3 linked regions of the Nordella sp. HKS 07 genome follow. The protein of the gene in region 3 interacts with the protein of the main gene of each other region in a pairwise test. Links are inferred from orthologs where the notes say so. Each region holds a gene or a part of one and is shown on either strand. Other genes may lie near its edges.

Region 1 (6,967 bases), 3.5 Mb from region 3 along the record:
CAGCGTGTGGCGCGCGAAGGGCGACGCGCCCTTGCCGGTGATGACGAGAACGAGGCGCAGGCCGCGCGCCCGCGAATCGATCAGGAAGTGCAAAAGACGGTCATGCGAGCGCTCGATGCCGGTGCCATGGAGATCGATGCGCGCCTCGATCTCGACCTGGCCGCGCGTCATGCGCCGTTCCTGGCGCCGGTCGAGGCCGGTGATCGGCGGCGGCTCATGCCGAGAGACTGGTGGCCGGGCGATCGCTTTCTGCGGTTCGGCGGGCGTGGCCTTCGCCTTGACACCGAGCGCCGGGATATCGGCCTTGGCCGGCGGCTTTTTCTTCGCCTTGTGGAGGGGCTTGACGGTCCGGGCGACATCCTCCCATAGCGCATAATCGGGCGGGAGCTTGCGGATCATTGCTTACTGAGCAGCCTCTTGGCCAGCGCCTTGGGCAGGAGCACGATCATGCGCCCCGGGCTCTTCATATGGCCCGCTGTCAGGGCGGCCGCCTCGCCCGCGCCCCAGAAGACATCGCCGCGCGCATGGCCCTTGATGGCCGTGCCGGTGTCCTGCGCCACCATGAGATTGCGGAACGGCGTGAGCGTTCCGGTCTCGCCGCGGGGCGCTTCGGTGTCGAGCCAGATCGGCGTGCCGAAGACCCAGAGCGAGCGGTCGATGGCGAGGGAATGGTACGGCGTGAGGGCGACTTTCTGGGCGCCGGGCGGCCCGAGCTTGGGATCTTCCACCGTCACTTCGCGAAAGAACACGAAGGACTTGTTCTCCCACATGAGGGCGCGCGCGTCCTTCGGATTCTGGCGCATCCAGGCGCGGATCGCCTGCATCGACATGTCCTCGCGGGCGAGGATGCCGCGTTCGACGAGAAGCCCGCCAATGGCGGTATAGGGCTGGCCGGTCTTAGCGGAAAAGCCCAGACGCATCGTCCTGCCCTCGGGCAGGCGCACACGGCCCGAGCCCTGAACCTGAATGAAGAAGGCGTCGGCCCAATCCTTGAGCCAGACGAGCTCGAGGCCCTGGCCCTTGAGCGCGCCCTCCTCGATCTCGCGGCGGGTGAAATAGCCCTGCGGCTTGCCGTCGACCAGGCGGCCATAGGCGAGGCCCAGGCGCTTGGCGGCACGCTGATCGAAGGCGACGAGATCGGCGGGCCGGGCATAGACCGGCACCTTATACGCGCCGCCGGGCGTCAGACTGCCTTCCGCCTCGGGCTCGTAATAGCCGGTGAACAGGCCCTCGGGCCGCGCCGGATCATGCACGATCAGCGGCGTGAACGCCGCCTCGAAGAAGGCGCGCGGATCACTGCCCGCAGTCAGCGTGGAGCAGACAGCGAGCCAGTCGCGCCTGGTGCCGCCATAGGCGACCTTGCGCCGGAAGGCATGGCCAGTCGCCTCGATTTCGGCGCAGGAACGCTTGAAGGTGGCGAGCGCAGCCCGATGATCGGCCTCACTCCAGCCGGCGATACGGTCGAAGGAGGTCGGCTCGAGAATCGGAGAGGCCGCGGCGCTCATGATCGATGACATGACCAAAAGCAGCGCCGAACTCAAGAGCCGGCGCATGTTGGTTTTTTGGCGCATCGGCTTTTCCGAAAACCGCTTCACACGTTTTAGGCCGATACGCTATCAGCCCGTCTCGTCCGTGGCCGCGAGTTTCCAGTTGGGATCGCGCGAGCCGGTGTCGCGCTCGAAGGTCCACACATCGGTGACCTCGCGCACCTGCTTCGGATCACCCTCGATGACCTCGCCCGCCTTGTTGAGCGTTGCCGAGATAAACTCGGCGAGGAAACGGATGGTGATCGTGGCCTTCTTGCCCTTCATATCAGCACCAACGACGTCCGTCTTGTCGATGCCGACGAAGCGCGATTCGAGCACATTGCCGACCTTTTCGCGCTCCTCGATCGCTTTGGCGAAGCCTTCATAGACATCACGCGAGAGGAGATTCTTGAGCGACTGGCGATCGCCCTGGGCGAAGGCGGTCACCACCATCTCATAGGCGACCTTGGCGCCGTCGACGAATATCTGGGTCGAGAACTGGCTGTCGGCGGCGGCGATCTTCTCCAGGCCCTTGGCGACATTGGAATCGGCCTCAGCATAGCCCGACCAGACAGGTTCAGCCGGCTTGTCCAGCACGGGATTGTCGGGGGCGTTGTCGCGCTGCGGCATATTGATGACATTGCCGTTCGGTTGCGGCTTTTCAGCGCGGCGCTGAGCGGCATAGGGATCGAAAGGCGGCCGCTCGTTGCCGGTCCGTTTGCCGAGGACCGAGCGCAGGCGCAGAATGACCACCACTGCAATCGCAAGGATCAGCAAATTGAGTGGATCAAAAGCCTGATTCATCATTTCGGCGGGTCTTTCGTCTGGCACAAATTGAAGTCACTGTCGTCGCCCCCTTATATAGGGGGGCTTGGGAGCGGACCAAAGTCCGCCGCCTTTTCAGTTCCTACAGGTTTCAGGTGATCAGAACCATATTTTTTGTCCTTTTTGCGCTCGGCCTTCTGGAGCTCTTCCTGCTGGTTAAGACCGGGCAATGGTTCGGCGCGTGGTTTCCCCCTCCTGGCGGTGATACTGGGCTTTGTGGCGGGCGGTGTGACCATCCGCCATACCGGGGTCAAATCGCTGAAGGAAATCGCCCAGGCCAGCCGCAGCGGCCAGACCGGCACGGACGCGGCGCTTGGCGGAATCCTGGGGTTTTTCGCCGGAATCCTGTTCATCCTGCCCGGTCTCCTGTCGGACGCGGCGGCTGTTCTTTTGCTGCTGCCCTTCGTGCAGCGGATCATCGGACGCCGCTTTATCCGGCCGGGCGCCCAGACGCGACGGGGTACGGTGGTGATCGACGGCGAGGCGGTTGAAATCATCGACGAGCGGTTGCCGCGCCCTGATCAGGACAACCCGTCGCCCTGGAACCGGTAGTGCCGTAAAGCTTGCGGGTCGTCGGCCATTTATGATAGCTGGCGGCCCATCATCCTTCACGAAAGGCACGACAGTCCATGGCCAAGACGCCCAAGCAACCGGCCGCCACCAATGGCGGCGCGCATGACGACGAGGCCCCTGAAGCGGTCGCCGCGCCGGAAACCGGCACGATCGATCTCGAGGCCGCCGCGCCGCAGGAAGGTGGTCAGCCGTCGATGCGTATTCTCGGCCAGTATCTGAAGGATCTGAGCTTCGAGAACCCGCACGCGCCGGGCTCGCTCGCCCCGCAAAAGGCGCAGCCCGAAATCAGCATCTCGATCAATGTGAATGCCCGCAACCTGGCGCCGAATGACTTCGAGGTCGAATTGCATATCGACGCCAAGGCTACCGCGGAGAGCAAGGTCGTCTTCGCTGCGGAGATCCTCTACGCCGGTGTGTTCAGGCTCGAGAACTTTCCGCAGAACATGTTGCATCCGGCGGTGCTCATCGAATGCCCGCGCATGCTGTTCCCCTTCGCCCGCCAGATCCTCGGCGATGCGACGCGCAATGGCGGCTTCCCGCCCTTGATGCTCGACCCGATCGATTTCGCCGGCATGTATCAGAAGCGCATGGCCGCTCAGGCGCAAGCCGCGGTCTGATCCGCCCGGATCGCCTCGGCATATTTTCCCTCTCCTGCCAGCGGCGGGAGACGGGGCGCAGCGGACAAGATCAGTCCGTAGACTGAATATCAGTTCAGAATCTCGTTCCACAGCGCCTTCTCGCCGATCTCGGCGAGGAGCGCTTGGTGCGCCGCTATTTCAGCTTCGGTGAGCCGGCTCGGCAGCGGACTGGGCCTCGCCCGCACAAGACCTTGAGGGGTCATCGCGGTGCGTGTCTTGACCGAGATGGCGGAGAGCGACAGCGCCGCCTGGCGGCCGCCGATCAGTTCGAGATAGACATCGGCCAGCAGTTCCGAGTCGAGCAAGGCGCCGTGCTTCTCGCGCTTCGAGTTGTCGATGCCATAGCGTTTGCACAAGGCATCGAGGCTGTTTGGGCCCATGGGATGCTTCTGGCGCGCCAGCCCCAGCGTGTCGATGACGCGCTCGGGCAGGATCGCCGGCCCCTTCACGCGCGCGAGCTCGGCATTGAGAAAGCCGACGTCGAAGGCGGCATTGTGGATGATGAGGCTGGCGCCGTCGATGAAGGCGATGAATTCGTCGGCGATCGCGGCAAAGACCGGCTTGCCTCTCAGGAATTGCGTCGACAGGCCGTGGATGGCCTCGGCATCCGGCGGCATATCGCGCTCGGGATCGATATAGTGATGGAAGACCTTGCCGCTCGGTATGTGATTGATGAGCTCGACGGCGCCGATCTCGACGATGCGATGGCCTTTGGCGTGTTCAATGCCGGTTGTCTCGGTGTCGAGAACGATCTCACGCATCTTCTTTGTCCCGAATCAGCCCTTGGAAAGCTCGGCAATTATACGCCGGACCTGGGCGCGGGCGTGATCGAAACCGCGGCCGCTGTCCACAATGAAATCGGCGCGGGCGCGCTTTTCGGCGTCAGGCAGCTGGCGCGCCAGGATGCTCGCGAATTTCTGCTCCGTCATGCCGGGCCGGGCGAGTACGCGGGTGCGCTGGATATCGGCCGGCGCGGAGACGACGACGATCCTGTCGACGTCGCGATCACGGCCGGTCTCGAAAAGCAGGGGAATGTCGAGAACCGCGAGCGGGGCGTTGCGTTCTCGAGCATCCTCAAGGAATTTCTCCTGCTCGACGCGCACCAGCGGATGCACGATCGCCTCGAGTTTGGTGAAATCCTCAGGCTTGTGGCCGAGATGGCGGGCAAGCTTCTGCCGGTCGATGGCGCCGTCGGTGATGACATCCGGAAAAGCCCGGGCGACGGGCGCCACCGCGGCGCCACCCTTGTCGTAGAGCCGGTGCACGACCGCATCGGAGTCGCAGACCGGCATCCCTTCCCCGGCGAACATCCCGGCGGTCACTGATTTGCCCATGCCGATCGATCCGGTCAGGCCGATCACGATCATCGCCGGTATCCGGGATCGATATCGCGGGCGACAAGGTCATAGAGATCATCGGTCACTTCAGGGCGGGTGCCAAACCACAATTCGAAGCCGCGGACCGCCTGGTGCAGCAGCATGCCGAGCCCGGGCACGATCGGATTGCCGCGCGCCTCGGCGCGCTTGAGCAGATCGGTCTCGAGCGGCGTATAGACGATGTCAGTGACAAGAGCGGTATTCGGCAGGTTGCCGAGATCGATCTCGAGCGCCGGCTGGCCGGTCATACCGAGCGATGTCGTGTTGATCACGAGATCGGCATGGCGCAGCAGGTCGCTCGCTTCGGCCCAGTCATGCGGCTCCGCCCGGCATCCGAAATCGCGCTTCAGCTCTTCCGCCTTGGCGCGCGTACGGTTGGCGATAAAAATCCGGCCGGCGCCAGCATCGAGGAGCGCTCCGACAAGGGCGCGGGTGGCCCCGCCGGCGCCGAGTATGACCACGCTTTGCCCCGCGGCACGCCAGCCGGGGTGGCCGGCCGCGAGGCTCGCAAGGAAACCTTCGCCATCTGTGCTAGTGCCCCATAATTCGCCGTCGCGGGCAAAGACCGTATTGACGACACTGAGCCGGGCGGTCGCCGCATCGGCAGTGCGCACCGCGCGGAAGGCCGCTTCCTTATGCGGGAGAGTCACATTGCAGCCGGCGAGGCCATTAGCCATGAGGCTGGAGAAGAAAGCCGATAGTTCCTCCGGCTTCACCGGGAGCCTTTCATAGCTGCCGGCAATACCATAGCGCTTCAGCCAATAGCCGTGGATGAGCGGTGAGCGTGAATGGCTGATCGGCCATCCAATGACACAGGCTTTCCGGGTCATACCGGCACGGCCCCTTTTCGTCTCAGGAAATCCAGCAGCGGCAGCAGCGGCAAGCCCAGTATGGTGAAGTAGTCGCCGTCGATCTTTTCGAAAAGCTGGGCACCGAGACCTTCGAGCTTGTAGCCACCGACCGATGTCGTCACATCGCCGCCCACCTTCACCAGGTAGTCCTCGAGAAAGCCGTCTGAGAAGGACCGCATCGTCAACGTGGCCTGGCCCAGAGTCTGCCAGACGATCTTTCCATCCTGGGCGCAGCACAAGGCCGTTTCGAGTATATGGCGGCGGCCGCGCAGCTCGGTCATCTGGCGGCGGGCATCCTCTGCGCTGGCCGGCTTGTCATAGGCCCTACCGGCGAGATTGAGAACCTGATCCGCGCCAATGACCAGTGCCCCAGAAACTCGATTCGCCACCGAAACAGCCTTGGCGCCCGCCAGTTTCTGGGCGAGATCTCCGGGACTTAACCCATGAGAGTGTCGTTTCAGCTCCGTTTCGTCCACATCCGGCGCAATCGTTTCGAAAGTAAGCCCGGCTTTGGCCAGAAGTTCGCCTCGGATCCGGCTGGTCGAGGCCAGAACCAGTTTCATGAACTAGAGTCCTCTTTCTCATGACGCTCACGCATCAGGTTGATGATCGCGGCAGCGGTCTCCTCGATCGAGCGGCGGGTCACATCGATGATCGGCCAATTATGGCGGCTGCACAGTCTGCGCATATGTGACAGCTCCGCCGCGATCGCGCCATGATCGACATAGTCGGTCTCGCCCTGTTCATTCATCGCCAGCAGCCGGTGCTTGCGGATCTGGGCGATGCGTTCGGTACTGGCGATGAGACCCACGACGAGCGGTCTGGTGACCGTCTCGAGCTCTTTCGGGGGCGCGATATTGGGCACGATCGGGACATTCGCGGTTTTTATGCCGCGATTGGCGAGATAGATGCTGGTCGGCGTCTTGGAAGAGCGGCTGATGCCTGTCAAGATGACATCGGCCTGCTCGAGATCCTCAGCATGCTGACCATCGTCATGGAGCATGGTGAAGTTCAAGGCGTCTATGCGGCGAAAATATTCAGCGTTGAGAGCATGCTGGCCGCCGAGCTGAGGACGCGACTGGGCATTGAGATATTGGGCGAGGCTGGCGATCACCGGATCGAGGATCGAGATGCAGGGAATGGAGAGCTCGGCGCATCTTCTCTCGAGCTGGGTCCTG
Region 2 (7,077 bases), 540 kb from region 3 along the record:
GCGATGTCGGCGCCACCCTGGCCGTTCTGCTCGGCGGCAACAATGTCAACCGCATCAACATCCAGGGGCGATCCTATGAAGTGATCGCCCAAGTGCCTCGGGCGTTCCGCGGCTCGGCCGAGCGACTGCTCGATTACCGGGTGCGCACCACCTCGGGCGACATGGTGCCTCTCTCTTCCTTCATCTCGCTCGACCAGACGGTACAGCCCAACAGCCTTGCGACGTTTCAACAGCTGAACTCGGCGACTTTCCAGGGCGCACCTTTCCCCGGCCGCACCGTCGGCGAGGCGGTGGCGTTTCTGCAGCAGAAGGCGGCCGAGCATTTCCCGCAAGGCATGACCTACGACTTCCAGGGTGAAAGCCGGCAGTTCGTGACCGAGGGCAACACGCTCGCTTACACCTTCCTGTTCGCGCTGATCGTCATCTACCTGGTTCTCGCCGCCCAGTTCGAAAGCTTCCGCGACCCGTTCATCATCCTGATCGGCCTGCCGGCCTCGATGTTCGGCGCCTTGTTCTTCCTGTTCATATTGGGCGAGGTCAACGGCGCGACGCAGGGCCAGCTTGGGATCAATCTCGGCTCCGGCACGATCAACATCTATACCCAGATCGGCCTCGTGACGCTGATCGGCCTCATCTCGAAGCACTGGTGGTCGGGTGCGCTGCAAGCCTCAGGAAGAGCTGAGGCTACGGCGAGAGTTCTCGGCCATCAAAGGAAGTATACGACCGCCTGAAACCATTGGCGATACTGCGCCATGGTGGTGATGAAAAATGTTACTCCTCAATCTTGCTGGCGCCATTGCTCTGAAAAACAAAAATTCGACCGCATCGACACTAAGTCAAATATATGAAAGCGCGGCAATCAGCACGATATTAAAAAACGCGTTATCACGGTGCCGCCAGTGGTCTTACGCCCTCTATCTGAACGGCAACGTTACAGGAGCAATGGCTTTGCGGTGGTATCGGCCTGTGGAGCTGCCGAGATCGTCACTCAGGCTAAACAGCGTTACCTATTCATGGAGGCCAGACGGCAAGCCGAGAAACGTGTTATGACAATGATGTAGGCAAAAGGTTCACCACCAGGATCAAACAACTTTCCTGCAGAAGCCGAAATCTGAGCTCGCTACTGTAAGCGCGGTGTGCCTCTCGAGTGCAGTGACCGCGTGAATCACGATCTGGCAGGTCAGAAACCTATCAAATGCTAGTGCGTTTGAGGAATGAAGTTGCCGGATCAGCATCCTTTGCAGCCTAACAAGCAATATATTTTCAACTGCCATTTTGGGATGCATGAAGCCGACATACTGTGCACTGAAATGCCTCCCATCATTTTGAGACGAGGCTGAAAATGAAATGCTGTATCACAACATACCAGATAATATTACTCTGTATGGGTGGATCTGGCTGAAACTGTAAAAGGGCGGCTTCCGAACCTTGCCGATCCGTCTTGGACACTTCGCCGACGGTCTGTTCGTGGTGAAAGCCCGGGATGACAATGTCGATATTCTGGGCGCTAAGCTCGTTGCCGTCGACGGACGCCCGGTCGAGGGATTGCTGGTCGAGCTCAGGAACTTCATCGGCGGCGCAGACACCCTGTTCGCCAATCATGTGCCACGTCTCCTCGTGTCGCCCGAACTGCTGAATGCGGCGGGGCTGGGCGACAACCCGGCCATGAGTCGCCTGCGCCTGCGTCTTGCGGACGGGACAGAGGTCGAACGCACTTTGTCCGGCGGCAAGCCGGAGGCGCCGCCGCGAAAGAACTATTGGCCGGTACGTGACCTCAGTCCGATTCCGATCGCCACCAATGATGACGGCTGGCCGCATGTCCTCAGCCGCTGGCGAGTGCCGGCCTATCTCTCACGACCCGACCAGGCCTATTGGCATGAGATACCGGCCGGCAGCGGGTTTCTGTACATGCAGCTGAATCGCATCAAGAACGCCTGGCCTGAGCCTCTCGCCACCTATCTGGATGGCGTGCTCGGGGAGATCAAGACGAAAGGCGTCAAGGACGTCGTGGTCGATCTGCGCTTCAATCGGAGCGGCAATTACGTGCTGGCGGCGGATTTTACCCGCAGGCTTGCCAGGACGGTGCCCGAGGACGGCCGCATCTTCATCCTCTCCGGGACCAACACTTATGCTGCCGGCATCGCCATGCTGGCTCGGCTCAAATACTTCGCGGGCGCGCGCGGGCTCCAGATCGGCGGCCCCCCGGGCGATCGCGGACAATTCTGGGCGGATGGAGGCCGCACGGTGCTGCCCAACTCGAAAATACCCGTGCGCTACGCCACTGCTTTTCATGACTGGGAGAAGGGCTGCGGCCTTTCCGATATCGGGCATTGTTTCTTGTTCAACTACGCCTATGGCGTAGCTCCCGGTTCGCTCGATCCGCAAGTAGAGGCGCCGCTAACCTTCGCAGACTACCTGGCGGCGCGCGACCCGGCGATGGAAGAAGTACAGAGGCGGATCGCTATGCCGTAAGGCGGCCCAGTCCTTCGCTGAAACGGGCTAGGGCCTTCTCGAGTTCCACTTCGCCGGTGGCGAAGGAGAGCCTGATGCAGTTGGGATCGCCGAAAGCCGAACCCGGCACGGTCGCTACGCCATGCTCATCGAGGAGCCAGTCGCAGAGCACGTCGACACTGTCCATCACGTGATTGCCGACCTTGCGGCCGAGGAAGGCGCCGACATTGGGGAAGGCATAGAACGTTGCGGGAATGGGAGCGAGCTTCAGGCCCGGAATCGCGGAAAGCGCCTTGACCACCATGTCGCGGCGCGTCTCGTAGCGTTGCCGCATCTTCTCGACATCGTCGCGCGGCGCCGACAGTGCGGAGAGCGCGGCATGCTGTACGAAGGAATTGGCCCCGGCGGTAAGGCCGCTCTGGAGCCTGGCCATGGCGACAGCGAGCGGGGCGGGGCCTGCCGAATAGCCGAGCCGCCAGCCCGTCATGGCGAAGCTCTTGGAAAAGCCGTTTACCGTGACCGTACGTTCGCGCATGCCGGGCAGGCTCGCAAAGGACGTCATCTTGCCGTCGAACAGAATGTATTCGTAGATCTCGTCCGAGAGCACCATCAGGCGGGGATGGCCTTTGACGACCTCGGCCAGAGCGTCGAGCTCGGCCCGGCTCCATACCGCGCCGGTCGGATTGCTGGGCGAATTCAGCATCAGGAGCTTCGTCTTGTCGGTCAGCGCCGCGGCGATGCGGGCGGGCGGCGCCTTGAAATTCTCCTCGACGCCGGCCTTGAGGATGACGGGCACACCGCCCGCCAGGCGCACCGTGATCTCGTAGGAGACCCAATAGGGCGACAGGAGAATCACTTCGTCGCCCGGCTCGATCAAGGCGAGCACGGCATTGGCGATCGCCTGCTTGGCGCCATTGGCGATGACAATCTCGTTGGCGGCGTAATCGACCCCGTTTTCGTCCTTGAGCTTCCTCGCCAGCGCCTGGCGCAGTTCGGGTATGCCGGCGACCGGCGAATAATGGGTGAGGCCCTTGCGCATGGCCTCGGTAGCTGCCGTCTGGATAAAAGCGGGCGTGTCGAAATCGGGCTCGCCGATTGTCAGGCTGGCGATATCCTGGCCTTTCGCCCGGAGCTCCCGGGCGCGTTGCGACATGCGCACGATGGCGCCCTCATCTGATTGGGCGGCGCGGCGGGCGAGCAGGGAGGAGACGTCGAATGGGGCCATGGTGGGCGCTCTATGCCACGGCACCGGAAAGAGGTCGAGGAGCCTCGCAAAAATGTCACAGTCTGCCCTTAGGGCCGGTTCGACTAGAGTGCCGGGCGGTCTCACGGAATCACCTCGGCGCTCTATCTCTTTGATTTTGCGCATCGGCCTGTCCGAGGACCGCACGCATGGTCGGGTCAAGCCCGACCACGAGCTTCTCGGGCCGATGCTCTAAATCGGTGTTTCTACTGAACCTCATTCCTGTACATAGAGGGCGAATACCCCTATATGCGCAGGCCTTCCCCGACATCCGGAACCGCCATGAAACTTACTGCGCCTGTGCTTGTTTGTGTGTCCGTCCTGCTCGCGGCCTGCTCCAGCAAGTCGAGCAATATCGATATCAACTCCGGCGGGCCGCGCAGCGTCCAGACGCAGTCACGCTCGGAGCCGATTTTCTACAACGGCAAGCATTACGCGCTGAACTACAGCTACAATGACGCCATGAAGGTCTTCGACATGAAAGTGTCAGGGACGACGACGCCGATGAAGCCCGACAGCCAGAAGGATGCGGTCAATATCGCTTCGTCCTCGCTCGGCTATTTCGCTTGTCCCGACGGTCAGAGAGGTCGCCTCGTCGGCGAGCCCAAATTCAACGGCGGCGTCTGGGCCCTGCAGGCGCGCTGCGGCTGAGCAAGTGCCCCGTAGTGCCGGGGATCCAGAGCTTCAGCCCAGGATGTTCCGATCGATCCAGTCACGGGTGCGGAAGTAGCGCCCAATCCACGGCACGAACCACGTATTGCCGTGATAGAGCGGGTGGGTGGGGAATTCCTCCTGATCGAAGGCGCAGATGCGGTTGACCCGACCGGCGATCTTGCGGCCGGTCTGGAAGCCCAGATAGCTGAGCATGGCGATGCCGGAGCCGTTGCAGCCGAGCGCGTAATGGAGATTGTCGAGCCTGCCCATATGCGGCATCTCGTCGAGCGTGAAGGCGACATTGCCGGTCCAGGCATGGGTGATGCGCGTACCTTTGAGCTGCGGATACCGGTCGAGCATGAAGCGGTAGAGGATGGGCGCCGTCTCGACCGGATCGGTCTGGCCGAATTTGGCGCGGCCGCCGAAAATGAGGCGCCTGCCGTCCGGCGACATGCGGAAATAGGTGAGCACGCGGCGTGTATCGGCGAAGGAACGGTTCTTCGGCGACAACGAGGCCGCGATATCGGGCGGCAGTTCCTCGGTGGCGATGATATAGGAACCCACCGGGACCAGGCGGCGCTTGAACTGCGGTGTTACATTGCCGGTATAAGCATTGGTGGCGATCACGACGTCGCCGGCCTTGACCGGGCCGCGTGGCGTCTCGACGGTCCATCCCGACGCCGATTGCACCAGACCCGTGACCGGCGTCTTCGCCGCGACCGGAATACTCCGCTTGCGGATCAAGTTGAGAAGGCCCTTGTAGTAAAGGGCAGGATGGATATGGGCAGCACGCTCGACCACCATGCCGCCCCGGTAATAGTCCGAGCCGATTTCCTCGCGCTGACGTTCTCGCGGCACGATATAGGCGCCTGATTGCGCGTCGGCATTGAGAGCCTGAACTTTCTTCTCCATGGCGCGGTAATGCGATTGGCACCAGGCGCCGAGGAAATATCCGGCTTTGGTCCAATGGCAGGCGATCTTCTCGCGCGTGATCAAGGTTTCGACATGGGCAAAGGCGTCGGCGGCGTCGTTGAGAAAGGGGACGGCCTCTTCGGCGCTCAATGGCCTGGCGACATAACGCTTTGAGACATTGACGCCGCCCGACACCATGCCGCCGTTGCGCGTCGAGGCGCCGAAACCCGGTTCGTTGGCATCGAGCACCAGGCAGTCAAGGCCTGCTTCATTGAGGGCGAGGGCGGCGGACAACCCGGCATAGCCGGCGCCGATGATGGCAACGCGGGTTTCCTTTGGCAGGTCGATGGGCGCCTGGGCTTCCGGCGCATAGGTCTCCCACCAGAAGGGGCGCGGCTTGAATTCGGGATGAAATATCTGTGATGGCATGGGGCTCACACGCGGCAGAAGGGGCGCCGACTATAACACTGGCTGTTTCCCAGTTCCAAATCAGCCACTTAAGGAAATGCGGGCGTATTCGACGTTAGTTGAATGACGCGGCAAGTTGCCTCACCCGTGTTTCTCCTGCACACTCCCCCACCAAACGCCCAAGCATAAGCAGGCGTCACCCGAGGAGGAACCCCATGCCCAAATCCCATATGTCCAAATCGCGCCGTCAATTCCTGGCGACCGGCACCGCCGCAACGGTCGCCGGAGCGGCCGCTCTGTCGATGCCCAATGTCGTCCGTGCCCAGGAAGCCGTTGTGTTCAAATTCCAGAGCACCTGGCCATCGAAGGACATCTTCCATGAATATGCGCAGGACTATGTGAGCCGCGTCAATGAGATGTCGGGCGGCCGCCTCAAGCTCGAACTGCTGCCGGCAGGCGCCGTCGCCAAGGCCTTCGAGCTGCAGGATGCGGTCATCGCCGGCACGCTCGATGGCGGTCATGGCGTGTGCGCCTATTGGTACGGCAAGCACAAGGCCTACTCGCTGTTCGGTACACCGCCGGCCTGGGGCTGGCGCGCCAATCAGATGGTCGGTTGGATGAAATATGGCGGCGGCCAGGCGCTCTATGAAGAACTCGTTCAGCAGGTACTTGGCCTCAATCTGGTCGGCTTCCTCACCGGGCCTATGCCGACCCAGCCGCTCGGCTGGTTCAAGAAGCCGGTCGAGAAGCCGGAAGACCTCGCCGGTCTGAAATACCGCACCGTCGGTCTCTCCGCCGACCTGTTCAAGGAAATGGGCGCGGCGGTAACCATTCTGGGCGGCGGTGAAATCGTGCCGGCGATGGATCGCGGCCTGCTCGAGGCGGCGGAGTTCAACAACCCTTCCTCCGACCGCGTTCTCGGCTTCCCGGATGTCAGCAAGGACTACATGTTGCAGTCCTATCATCAGGCGGCGGAATGCTTCGAGATCATGTTCAACAAGGCGAAATTTGACGCGCTGCCGGCGGATCTGCAGGCGATTCTCAAATACGGCGCGGAATCGGCCTCGGCCGATATGTCGTGGAAAGCCATGGACCGCTATTCCAAGGATCTCGAGGCGATGAAGGCGCACCAGGGCGTGAAAGTGCACCGCACGCCCGACGCCGTGCTGCAGGCGCAACTCGCCGCCTGGGATAAGGTGATCGCGGCGCAGTCGCAGGAGCCATTCTTCGCCAAGGTGGTCGAGTCGCAAAAGGCCTGGGCGAAGCGGGTCATCTCCCTCCAGTTCGACATGGAAGTCGACCAGAAGACCGCCTACGATCATTTCTTCAGCGCGTGAGTTTCAGCCGCATTGTGCTCTCGCCCGGGATACGGGCGAGAGCCTGACTGAAAGGGGAGATGTGTGCTGATC
Region 3 (8,100 bases):
AGCGAGCCATCCCCACCCCCGATAAATGACGACGGCATAGGCCGCCGCCGCGATAAGGGCGAGATAGGCGAACAGGATCACGGCATTGGGGCTGTCCGAGCTCACCAGAGCCGGCGTCGCGAAACCGGCGAGAAGACCGATGATCGCGACGATGGGCGAATGGAGTGCCGCCAGCACGAAAGCGACCAGCGCCACCACGGCGAGGCCGATGAAGGTGGCGCCTGGACTCAGCAGGTCCAGCAACGCATAGGCGGCATAGATGCTGGCGAAGCAGATGAAGAGGCCGGCGCTGACCAGGGCGCCTGGCACATAATCGGGCTTGAGCGCCGCAATTTCCTTCTGCACCGGGCGCCGGCGCAGCCATTCGCCGGCCAGCGTCAAGGCGACGCCGAGGACAAGCCCGGCCATGGCGCGCATCGCCGGTGTCAGCAGCGCATTCTCGATCGAGTATTTGATGAGGAAGATGCCGGCGAGCACGAGCGCGACAGCGCCAAGCCAGACGAGCCAGCGCGACGTGAGTCGTTCCTCGATGCCGGCACGCGGTTGCGCGGGCGGTGGAGGCGGCGGTGGCGCCGCCGCAGCGATGGCCTCGCCCTCGGGTGGCGAGTCGGCGGCGGCGTCGACACTCTCGCCCTCCTGCGCACGCCTGGCTTGCGACCAGACCCTGCCTGGACGCGCGGCGGCTTCAGGGGCAGCAACCTCTGGCGCGGGGGCCTCGGTCACGATCTCAGGGACTACCGCCTCTGGCGCCATAGTCTCGGCGGGCGCCGCCGCGGGAGGCGCGACGCCCGTTTCATATTGAGCGAGCTTGGTCTCCAGCAGTGCCAGCCTCCGCCGGAGATCGCCGGAACGGGAGAGCGCTACGATGGAGAGGATGAGCGGGGTGAAGAATATCACCACCAGCGCGAGAATCAGGAGGCCAATGAGATCGTCGAACATCGAATCAGGAGTCTACCCGAAAAACTGACGCGCCGGTCCAGTTGACAATTGCTTGTCGCCTGATTCGTTATTCGTTGGCTTCGGGCGGCAGGAAGTCGACCTCATGGGCGGCGGAGATCTTCACCGCCTCGACCGGGTCGGCGACATTATGGAGATTGTCGAAGAGCTTTTCGAGCATCCGCGCCGGGGAGACCCAGAACAGCGCCCGGGCCGGCTTGTCGGACTTGTTGAAATAGCCATGCGGGATGCCGCGCGGCATGCGCACCAGATCACCCGTTTTCGCCTTGAACCATTTGCCGTCGAGCTTGAGATCGAGCTCCCCCTCCTGGACCAGGATGAATTCGTCCTGGCTCGGATGAACATGCACCGGCACGAACTGCCCGGGCATGCTGTTGGTCTCGAAAGCGAAAGTCGAATCGCATACCGCCTTCGGGAAGTAGAGCTGACCCAGGATGTTCCAGCTCTTGCCGCCGAAGCCGGTGCCGTTCGCGGTGATGCCCTTCTCCAGATCCTGCGCCATCGCTTATCTCCCTGTCATTTTCCTGGCCCCAATATAGCTTCCCGCCGCTTGAGGCTATCCGGCGGCCATTCCTTTTCCATGTCGTAGTAGATCTCGAAGGCGCGGGCGTGGTCCGGCAATCGCACCCACGGCAACTTCGAGCGCGTGAAGATATGGGCATCGGGCGTGAGCGCCGCCGGATCGTCGAGCGTGCCGACACGCAGAAAGCGCAAACCGGGCCGCCGACCATAGTCGCCCCACAAGGCGATGCGGCAGTCCGGACAGCGATAGATGTCATGCGGCCGGCCGCTGTCGGTCGGCACGGACACCGCTTCCGGCGTTCCACGCAGGACTTCGATCCGGTCCATCTCGGTGAGTGCGTTGATCACGAAGGCGCTGCCCGTCTGGCGCTGGCAGTCCCGGCAATGGCAGCAGTTCACGAACATCGGCGGCATCGCCAGGCGATAGCGGATCTTGCCGCAGGCGCAGCCACCTTCCAGATAGTCAGGCGAAGTTGCGGTCATGGCCGCTTCTCCTCACTCCATCACAGATCCTGCACGTCGATCACGCCGGAGATCGCCTTGATGGCGCCCTTGATCTGCGGCGTCACGGTGAATTTGTTGCCGAGCACCATCTCGACTTCCCTGCCCCGATCCATCTGCAGCACCAGCCGGACCGGCGCCTTGCCGCCATTGGTCAGGCGCTGGGCGATGGAATCGATAGGTTTGGCATCCCGGAGGAAGATCGTCAGCCCCGAGGTGATCTGGGCTGCGGCACGCTCGATATCCTCGACGCCCTGAAGCCGCAGCCGCACCTCCTCGCCGTCGACATCGGCCTCGACGCGGGCGATCACCGCCTTGCCGGGCTCGAGCAAATCGCGCGTGACGGCCAGTGTGTCGGAGAAGCAAATCGTCTCGAACTGGCCGGTCGGGTCGGAGAACCCGACGAAAGCAAATTTGTTGCCGGACTTGGAGCGGCGCTCCTGGCGATGGGTGACGGTGCCGGCGAGCTTCGCCGCGGTGGCCCCCTTGGTCAGCGCCTTGGCGTGGAATGACGTCCAGGTGTCGACGCCCATGCGTGTGAGCCGCGTCATATAATCGTCGAGCGGATGGCCGGAGAGATAGAAGCCCACCGCCTCGAATTCCTGGGTGAGACGGTCCATGGGCAGCCAGCCCTCGCGCGCCGGCAATGCGACATCCTCCTTGCGGCCCGACCCCTGGCCGAAGAGATCATGCTGACCGGCCTCGGCTTCCGCCGTGGTGCGGTTGGCCATGGCAAGAATGGCGTCGACACCATCGAAGACCTGCGCACGGTTCGGCTGCAATTCATCGAAAGCGCCCGCCTTGACCAGGCTTTCGAGGGCGCGCCGGTTCAGCATATGGGCATCGATGCGGCGCGCGAAATCGCCAAGCGTCGTGTACGGCCCTTCCGCTTCGCGCTTCTCGACCAGATGCTGGATGGCGCCCGAGCCGACGTTCTTGAGAGCTGAGAGCGAATAGAGGACCGCCTGATCCTTCACCGCGAAATCGACCTGCGACTGGTTGATCGAGGGCGGCACGATCTTGACGCCGATGCGCTGCGCCTCCTGGCGGAAGACCTGCAGTTTGTCGGTATTGCCCATATCGAGCGACATCGAGGCGGCGAGGAATTCGACCGGGTGGTTCGCCTTCAGATAGGCCGTCTGGTAGCTGATATAGGCGTAAGGTGCGGAGTGCGATTTGTTGAATCCGTATTCGGCGAATTTCGCGCAGGCGTCGAAAATGTTGCTGGCGACTGTGGCATCGATGCCGCGCTCGACCGCGCCTTTGAGGAAGTGTTCGCGCTGCGCATCCATCTCCGACTTGATCTTCTTACCCATGGCGCGGCGCAGAAGATCGGCCTGCGCCAGCGTGTAGCCGGCAAGGTCCTTGGCGATCTGCTGCACCTGCTCCTGATAGGTGATGACGCCGAAAGTCTCCTTCAGGATCGGCTCGAGCGCGGGATGCATGTATTCGAGCGGCTCGCGGCCGAGCTTGCGGGCGCAATAGAGCGGGATATTGGCCATCGGACCCGGACGGTAAAGCGCCACGAGTGCGATCAGGTCCTCGAAGCGGTCGGCGCGCATCTGGCGCACCGCATCGCGCATGCCAGCACTTTCCAGCTGGAACACGCCGACCGTGTCGCCCTGGCCCAGCATCTGGAAGGTAGGCAGGTCATCGAGCGGGATCTTGTTGGCGTCGAAATCGGGAATGCGCTGGCGGATGAGCCTCTGCGCCTTGTCGATGATAGTAAGGGTCTTGAGGCCGAGGAAGTCGAACTTAACGAGGCCCGCCTTCTCGACATATTTCATGTTGAACTGGGTGGCGGGGATCGATGAGCGCGGGTCGCGATAGAGCGGCACCAGCTCCTCAAGCGGCCGGTCGCCGATCACGATGCCGGCGGCATGCGTCGAGGCGTGCCGGTAAAGGCCCTCGAGCTTGAGGCCGATCTCCAGCATGGTGCGAACCGTGGTGTCCTTGTCGCGCTCCTCCTTGAGGCGCGGCTCGCCGTCGATCGCCTGCGCCAGCGACACCGGATTGGCCGGGTTCATCGGGATCATCTTGCTCAGGCGGTCGACCTGGCCGTAGGGCATCTGCAGCACGCGACCGACGTCGCGACAGACGGCGCGCGCCTGCAGCTTACCGAATGTGATGATCTGGGCGACGTGATCCTTGCCGTATTTGTTCTGGACGTAGTCGATCACCTCATCGCGCCGGTCCTGGCAGAAATCGATATCGAAGTCCGGCATCGAGACGCGGTCGGGATTGAGGAAGCGCTCGAAGAGGAGCTTGAAGCGCAAGGGATCGAGATCGGTGATGGTGAGCACATAGGCGACGAGCGAGCCCGCACCCGAACCACGGCCCGGCCCCACCGGGATACCTTTCGATTTCGCGTATTTGATGAAGTCCGAGACGATCAGGAAGTAGCCCGGATATTTCATCTTGATGATGACTTCGAGCTCGAATTCGAGACGCTGCTTGTAGTCGTCCTCGTTGTAGCCTTCCGACAGGCCGCGTTCCTTGAGCCGGTTGGCGAGGCCGTCGAAAGCCTGGCGGCGCAATTCCTCCGCCTCGTCGCCTTCGCCGTAGCGCGGCAGGATCGGCTTCTGCGACCCGACCTTGAAGGCGCAGCGCCGGGCGATCTCCACCGTCGAGGCGATCGCTTCCGGAATGTCGGCGAAGAGCGTCGCCATCTGCCTGGGCGACTTGAAATAGTGCTCAGGCGTCAACCGGCGCCGGTCTTCGGCGGCGACGACCTCACCCTCGGCGATGCAGATCAGCGCATCATGGGCGGCATAGTCGTCGAGCTTGGCGAAGTATGGCTCGTTGGTCGCGACGAGCGGCAACTCCAGCTCGTAGGCGAGATCGATGAGGCCGGGCTCGGCGAGTTGCTCATTCTCGGTGCCGTGACGCTGCAATTCGACATAGAGCCGGTCGCCGAAAGTCTTGGCGAGCTCCTCCATGCGGGTACGCGCCACGTGCTGCTGCCCCTGGACGAGCGCTTCGTTCACCGGACCGTCGGGCCCGCCGGTCAGGCAGATGAGGCCGCCTGAATGAGCGGCCAGATATTCCATGCTCAGATGCGGCTCGGCCGTGTCGGGCGTATCGAGATAGGCCCGGCTCGTGAGCTTCATCAGGTTGCGATAGCCCGCCTCGTCCTTGGCGAGGAGCGCCAGACTCGGCAATTTGCGCAAGCCTGTGCGCTGGCGGTGCACCGCGTCGGGCGACGGCTCCTCGCAGGCGACCTTGAGCGTGCAACCGATGATCGGCTGGATGCCCTTCTCGCTCAGAGCGTCGGAGAATTCGAGCGCGCCGAACAGATTGCCGGTGTCGGTGATGGCGAGCGCGGGGCTCCCCATCTCCTTCGTGAGCCCCGCCATCTGCTTGATATGCAAGGCGCCTTCCGCCAAGGAATAGGCGGAATGGGTGCGCAGATGGATGAAGGTCACGCTGGATTTCGACTCGTCCGACATGGTCCGACCCTAGCGCGGGATGAGAAAAAGTGGGTACCGGTTTTTCGCAAGAATCCCACGCTAAATCAGGCGCCGCTCTCTTCGCCTTCGCCGACCCAGAAGCGCGGGCCCGGTCCCGACAGGCCGGCCTTGTCGGCGGGATTCACGAGCTTGCACAGCTCGAGCGAAAGACAGCCGCAGCTGATGCATTTGGCGAGGCCGGCCTTCAGACGCTCAAGCTCGGCGATGCGCTGGTCGATGCGATCGGCCCAGGGCTCCGACAAACGGGCCCAATCGCGCCCCTTGGGCACGTGATCGCTGGGTAGCTTGTCGAGCTCGATGCGAATCTCCTCGAGGGTCATGCCGAGGCGCTGGGCGAAGACGATGAAGGCCAGGCGCCGCAGGGTCGGCCGCCGGAAGCGGCGATGGCCGGATCCCGCTCTCTCCGAGGTGATGAGCCCGCGTTCCTCATAGTAGCGCAAGGCCGAGGCCACCACGCCACTACGCTTGGAAATCTGGTTGATGGTCAGAAGGCTGTCCATGCCCTGTCCCTAACGCAATTGGCGCTTGACTTCAAGTTCACTTGAACTTGTAGAAACAGATTCGACAACACGCCCCTGTTTCGGAGAAGCCGATGTTCGACCCGCGGAAGGTACAGAAATTCAACAGCGCCAGCCCTCGCGACTGGCACACATGGTCCGGCATGTCGCTCGCCGATGTGATCGATGAAGACGCTTCGGCGGCGAAGCTCGACGCGGTCGGCTTCCTGCGCGCGCCCGCGGGCGCCATCAGCAGTTTCAAATTTCTCTATGACGAGGTCCTGGTGGTCACGCGGGGCCGCTGTGCGCTGCGCGGCCTGGACAGGCTGATCGTCGCCACGCCCGGGGAGGCGCTCTATGTGCCGGCGGGCACCTCAGGAACCATCGAGGCCATAGACCCGCTGGAGCTAGTCTATGTGGCGGTCTCCCCATTGGGGAAGCTCAGCCCTGAGATGAAGCACGCACTCCTCACGGCCGCCGCATAATTCCATCGCAATCCCAAAGCACGAACGAGGACAAGTTTCATGCCAAGACAACAATTCGACCCCACTCTTATCCAGCTCTTCACCGCCGAAACGGCCCGCGACTGGATGGAGTGGTCGGGCTTCGCGCTCGCCGATGTCGTCAATGAAGACGAAACGCCCGCCGCCAAACTGGGCGCGGTCGGCTTTGTCAAAGCCCCAAAGGGCGCCAGGAGCGATTTTGATTTCCCTTATGACGAGGTGGTGATCGTCACCAAAGGCCGTTGCCGGGTACGCAGCATGTCGGGCGTCGTCACGGCGGGTCCCGGTGAAGTGATCTACCTTCCGGCGCATCTTGCCGGCACATTCGAGGCGGCGGATGATCTCGAGCTGGTCTATGTCGCCTCATCGCCCTATGGCGAGGCCAACCGCGCGATCAAGGCGCAACTTCTGGCTGCGGCCCGCCAATAAGCCGCCTATTCCGGCTGAAGCCGCCCGTCCTCGAGCCGAACAAGGCGGGTCATGCGGCGGGCGAGCTCGATATTGTGGGTCGCGACCAGAGCGCCCACCCCCTCCTCCGCCACGACGCGCAGGAATTCGCCATGCACGTAGTCCGCCGTCTTGGGATCGAGATTGCCGGTCGGCTCATCGGCAAGAAGAAGCAGCGGCCGGTTGGCCAAGGCGCGCGAGATGGCGACACGCTGCTGCTCGCCGCCCGACAATTCGGCAGGACGATGCTCCAGGCGGGCGCCGAGACCGAAACGATCGAGCAGATCCTTGGCGCGCTTCTCCGCCGCCTCCTTCGAGGCGCCGCTGATCAATTGCGGCATCATGACATTTTCGAGCGCCGAGAATTCCGGCAGCAGATGATGGAATTGATAGACGAAACCGATGCCGACGCGCCGGATGCGTGTGCGCGCATTGTCGTCGAGCTTGGTGCAGTTCTGGCCGGCGACATAGACCTCGCCCGCCGTCGGGGCCTCGAGGAGGCCGGCTATATGGAGAAGCGACGACTTGCCCGAGCCCGACTGGCCAACCAGCGCCACGATCTCTCCGGCATCCACCTTGATGCTGGCGTCGAGGAAGACGTCGAGCCGGCGCTCGCCTTCCGAAAAGGAACGCGCGACATGGCGAAGTTCAAGGGCTGGCTTCAAATCGCTCATTCGTACCGCAAAGCCTCGACCGGATCGAGGCGTGCGGCGCGCCAGGAGGGATAGAGTGTCGCCGCGAAGGAGAGCACCAGCGACATGAGGACGATGCCGATCGTCTGCCTCAGGTCCATGTCGGCCGGAAGCTGCGAGAGGTAATAGAACTCGGGCGAGAAGAGCTCGGTGCCCGAAAGCCAGGAGATGAACTGGCGGATGCTCTCGACATTGAGGCAGATGAGGAGACCGAGAATGAACCCGGCCAGCGTGCCGGCGACGCCGATTGCCGCCCCGGTCATGAAGAAGATGCGTTGGACGCTCGCCGCCGAGGCGCCCATGGTGCGCAGGATCGCGATGTCGTGGCCCTTGTCCTTCACCAGCATATAGAGACCGGAAATGATGTTGAGGGCGGCGACGAGAATGATCATCGTCAGCACCAGGAACATCACATTCCGCTCGACCGCGAGAGTACTGAAAAAGGCCTGGTTGCGCTGCTGCCAGGTCTGGACGTCGATGCCTGGCCCCGCCGCGTCGAGCAGCGCCGGCT

What was found.
Region 1: the proteins of dnaE (region 3) and dnaQ interact in binary tests that used the Escherichia coli proteins (3 or more experiments, as listed by UniProt). The link is inferred for Nordella sp. HKS 07 from one-to-one orthologs.
Region 2: the proteins of dnaE (region 3) and G5V57_RS30580 interact in binary tests that used the Escherichia coli proteins (3 or more experiments, as listed by UniProt). The link is inferred for Nordella sp. HKS 07 from one-to-one orthologs.

The regions. Positions count from the first base shown.
Region 1 is NZ_CP049258.1:2,363,475-2,370,441, reverse strand. Bases 2,478-5,343 are described here. They hold dnaQ (DNA polymerase III subunit epsilon), read right to left. Parts: upstream 4,324-5,343; coding sequence 3,631-4,323; downstream 2,478-3,630. Other genes in these bases: G5V57_RS11020 (shikimate dehydrogenase), read right to left, coding at 4,926-5,343; coaE (dephospho-CoA kinase), read right to left, coding at 4,339-4,929; secB (protein-export chaperone SecB), read left to right, coding at 2,981-3,541; G5V57_RS11040 (FxsA family protein), read left to right, coding at 2,553-2,903. In the rest of the region: G5V57_RS11055 (Smr/MutS family protein), read right to left, coding at 1-399; G5V57_RS11050 (murein transglycosylase A), read right to left, coding at 396-1,571; G5V57_RS11045 (Tim44/TimA family putative adaptor protein), read right to left, coding at 1,617-2,330; more of G5V57_RS11020, read right to left, coding at 5,344-5,768; G5V57_RS11015 (nucleoside triphosphate pyrophosphatase), read right to left, coding at 5,765-6,352; G5V57_RS11010 (pyruvate, water dikinase regulatory protein), read right to left, coding at 6,349-6,967. UniProt on the Escherichia coli protein: DNA polymerase III is a complex, multichain enzyme responsible for most of the replicative synthesis in bacteria. The epsilon subunit contain the editing function and is a proofreading 3'-5' exonuclease.
Region 2 is NZ_CP049258.1:6,448,273-6,455,349, reverse strand. Bases 1,570-4,545 are described here. They hold G5V57_RS30580 (pyridoxal phosphate-dependent aminotransferase), read right to left. Parts: upstream 3,677-4,545; coding sequence 2,462-3,676; downstream 1,570-2,461. Other genes in these bases: G5V57_RS30570 (FAD-binding oxidoreductase), read right to left, coding at 4,379-4,545; G5V57_RS30575 (hypothetical protein), read left to right, coding at 3,977-4,345; G5V57_RS30585 (hypothetical protein), read left to right, coding at 1,570-2,472. Outside these bases: G5V57_RS30590 (efflux RND transporter permease subunit), read left to right, coding at 1-731; more of G5V57_RS30585, read left to right, coding at 1,429-1,569; more of G5V57_RS30570, read right to left, coding at 4,546-5,689; G5V57_RS30565 (TRAP transporter substrate-binding protein), read left to right, coding at 5,884-7,005. UniProt on the Escherichia coli protein: Shows aminotransferase activity with methionine and histidine as substrates, and to a lesser extent also with phenylalanine.
Region 3 is NZ_CP049258.1:5,910,274-5,918,373, reverse strand. The notes cover bases 1,783-5,781. They hold dnaE (DNA polymerase III subunit alpha), read right to left. Parts: upstream 5,430-5,781; coding sequence 1,983-5,429; downstream 1,783-1,982. Other genes in these bases: soxR (redox-sensitive transcriptional activator SoxR), read right to left, coding at 5,495-5,781; G5V57_RS27845 (GFA family protein), read right to left, coding at 1,783-1,962. Also shown: G5V57_RS27855 (DUF2339 domain-containing protein), read right to left, coding at 1-939; G5V57_RS27850 (cupin domain-containing protein), read right to left, coding at 1,007-1,459; more of G5V57_RS27845, read right to left, coding at 1,474-1,782; more of soxR, read right to left, coding at 5,782-5,950; G5V57_RS27830 (hypothetical protein), read left to right, coding at 6,043-6,432; G5V57_RS27825 (hypothetical protein), read left to right, coding at 6,472-6,879; G5V57_RS27820 (ABC transporter ATP-binding protein), read right to left, coding at 6,885-7,571; G5V57_RS27815 (lipoprotein-releasing ABC transporter permease subunit), read right to left, coding at 7,568-8,100. UniProt on the Escherichia coli protein: DNA polymerase III is a complex, multichain enzyme responsible for most of the replicative synthesis in bacteria. This DNA polymerase also exhibits 3' to 5' exonuclease activity. The alpha chain is the DNA polymerase catalytic subunit.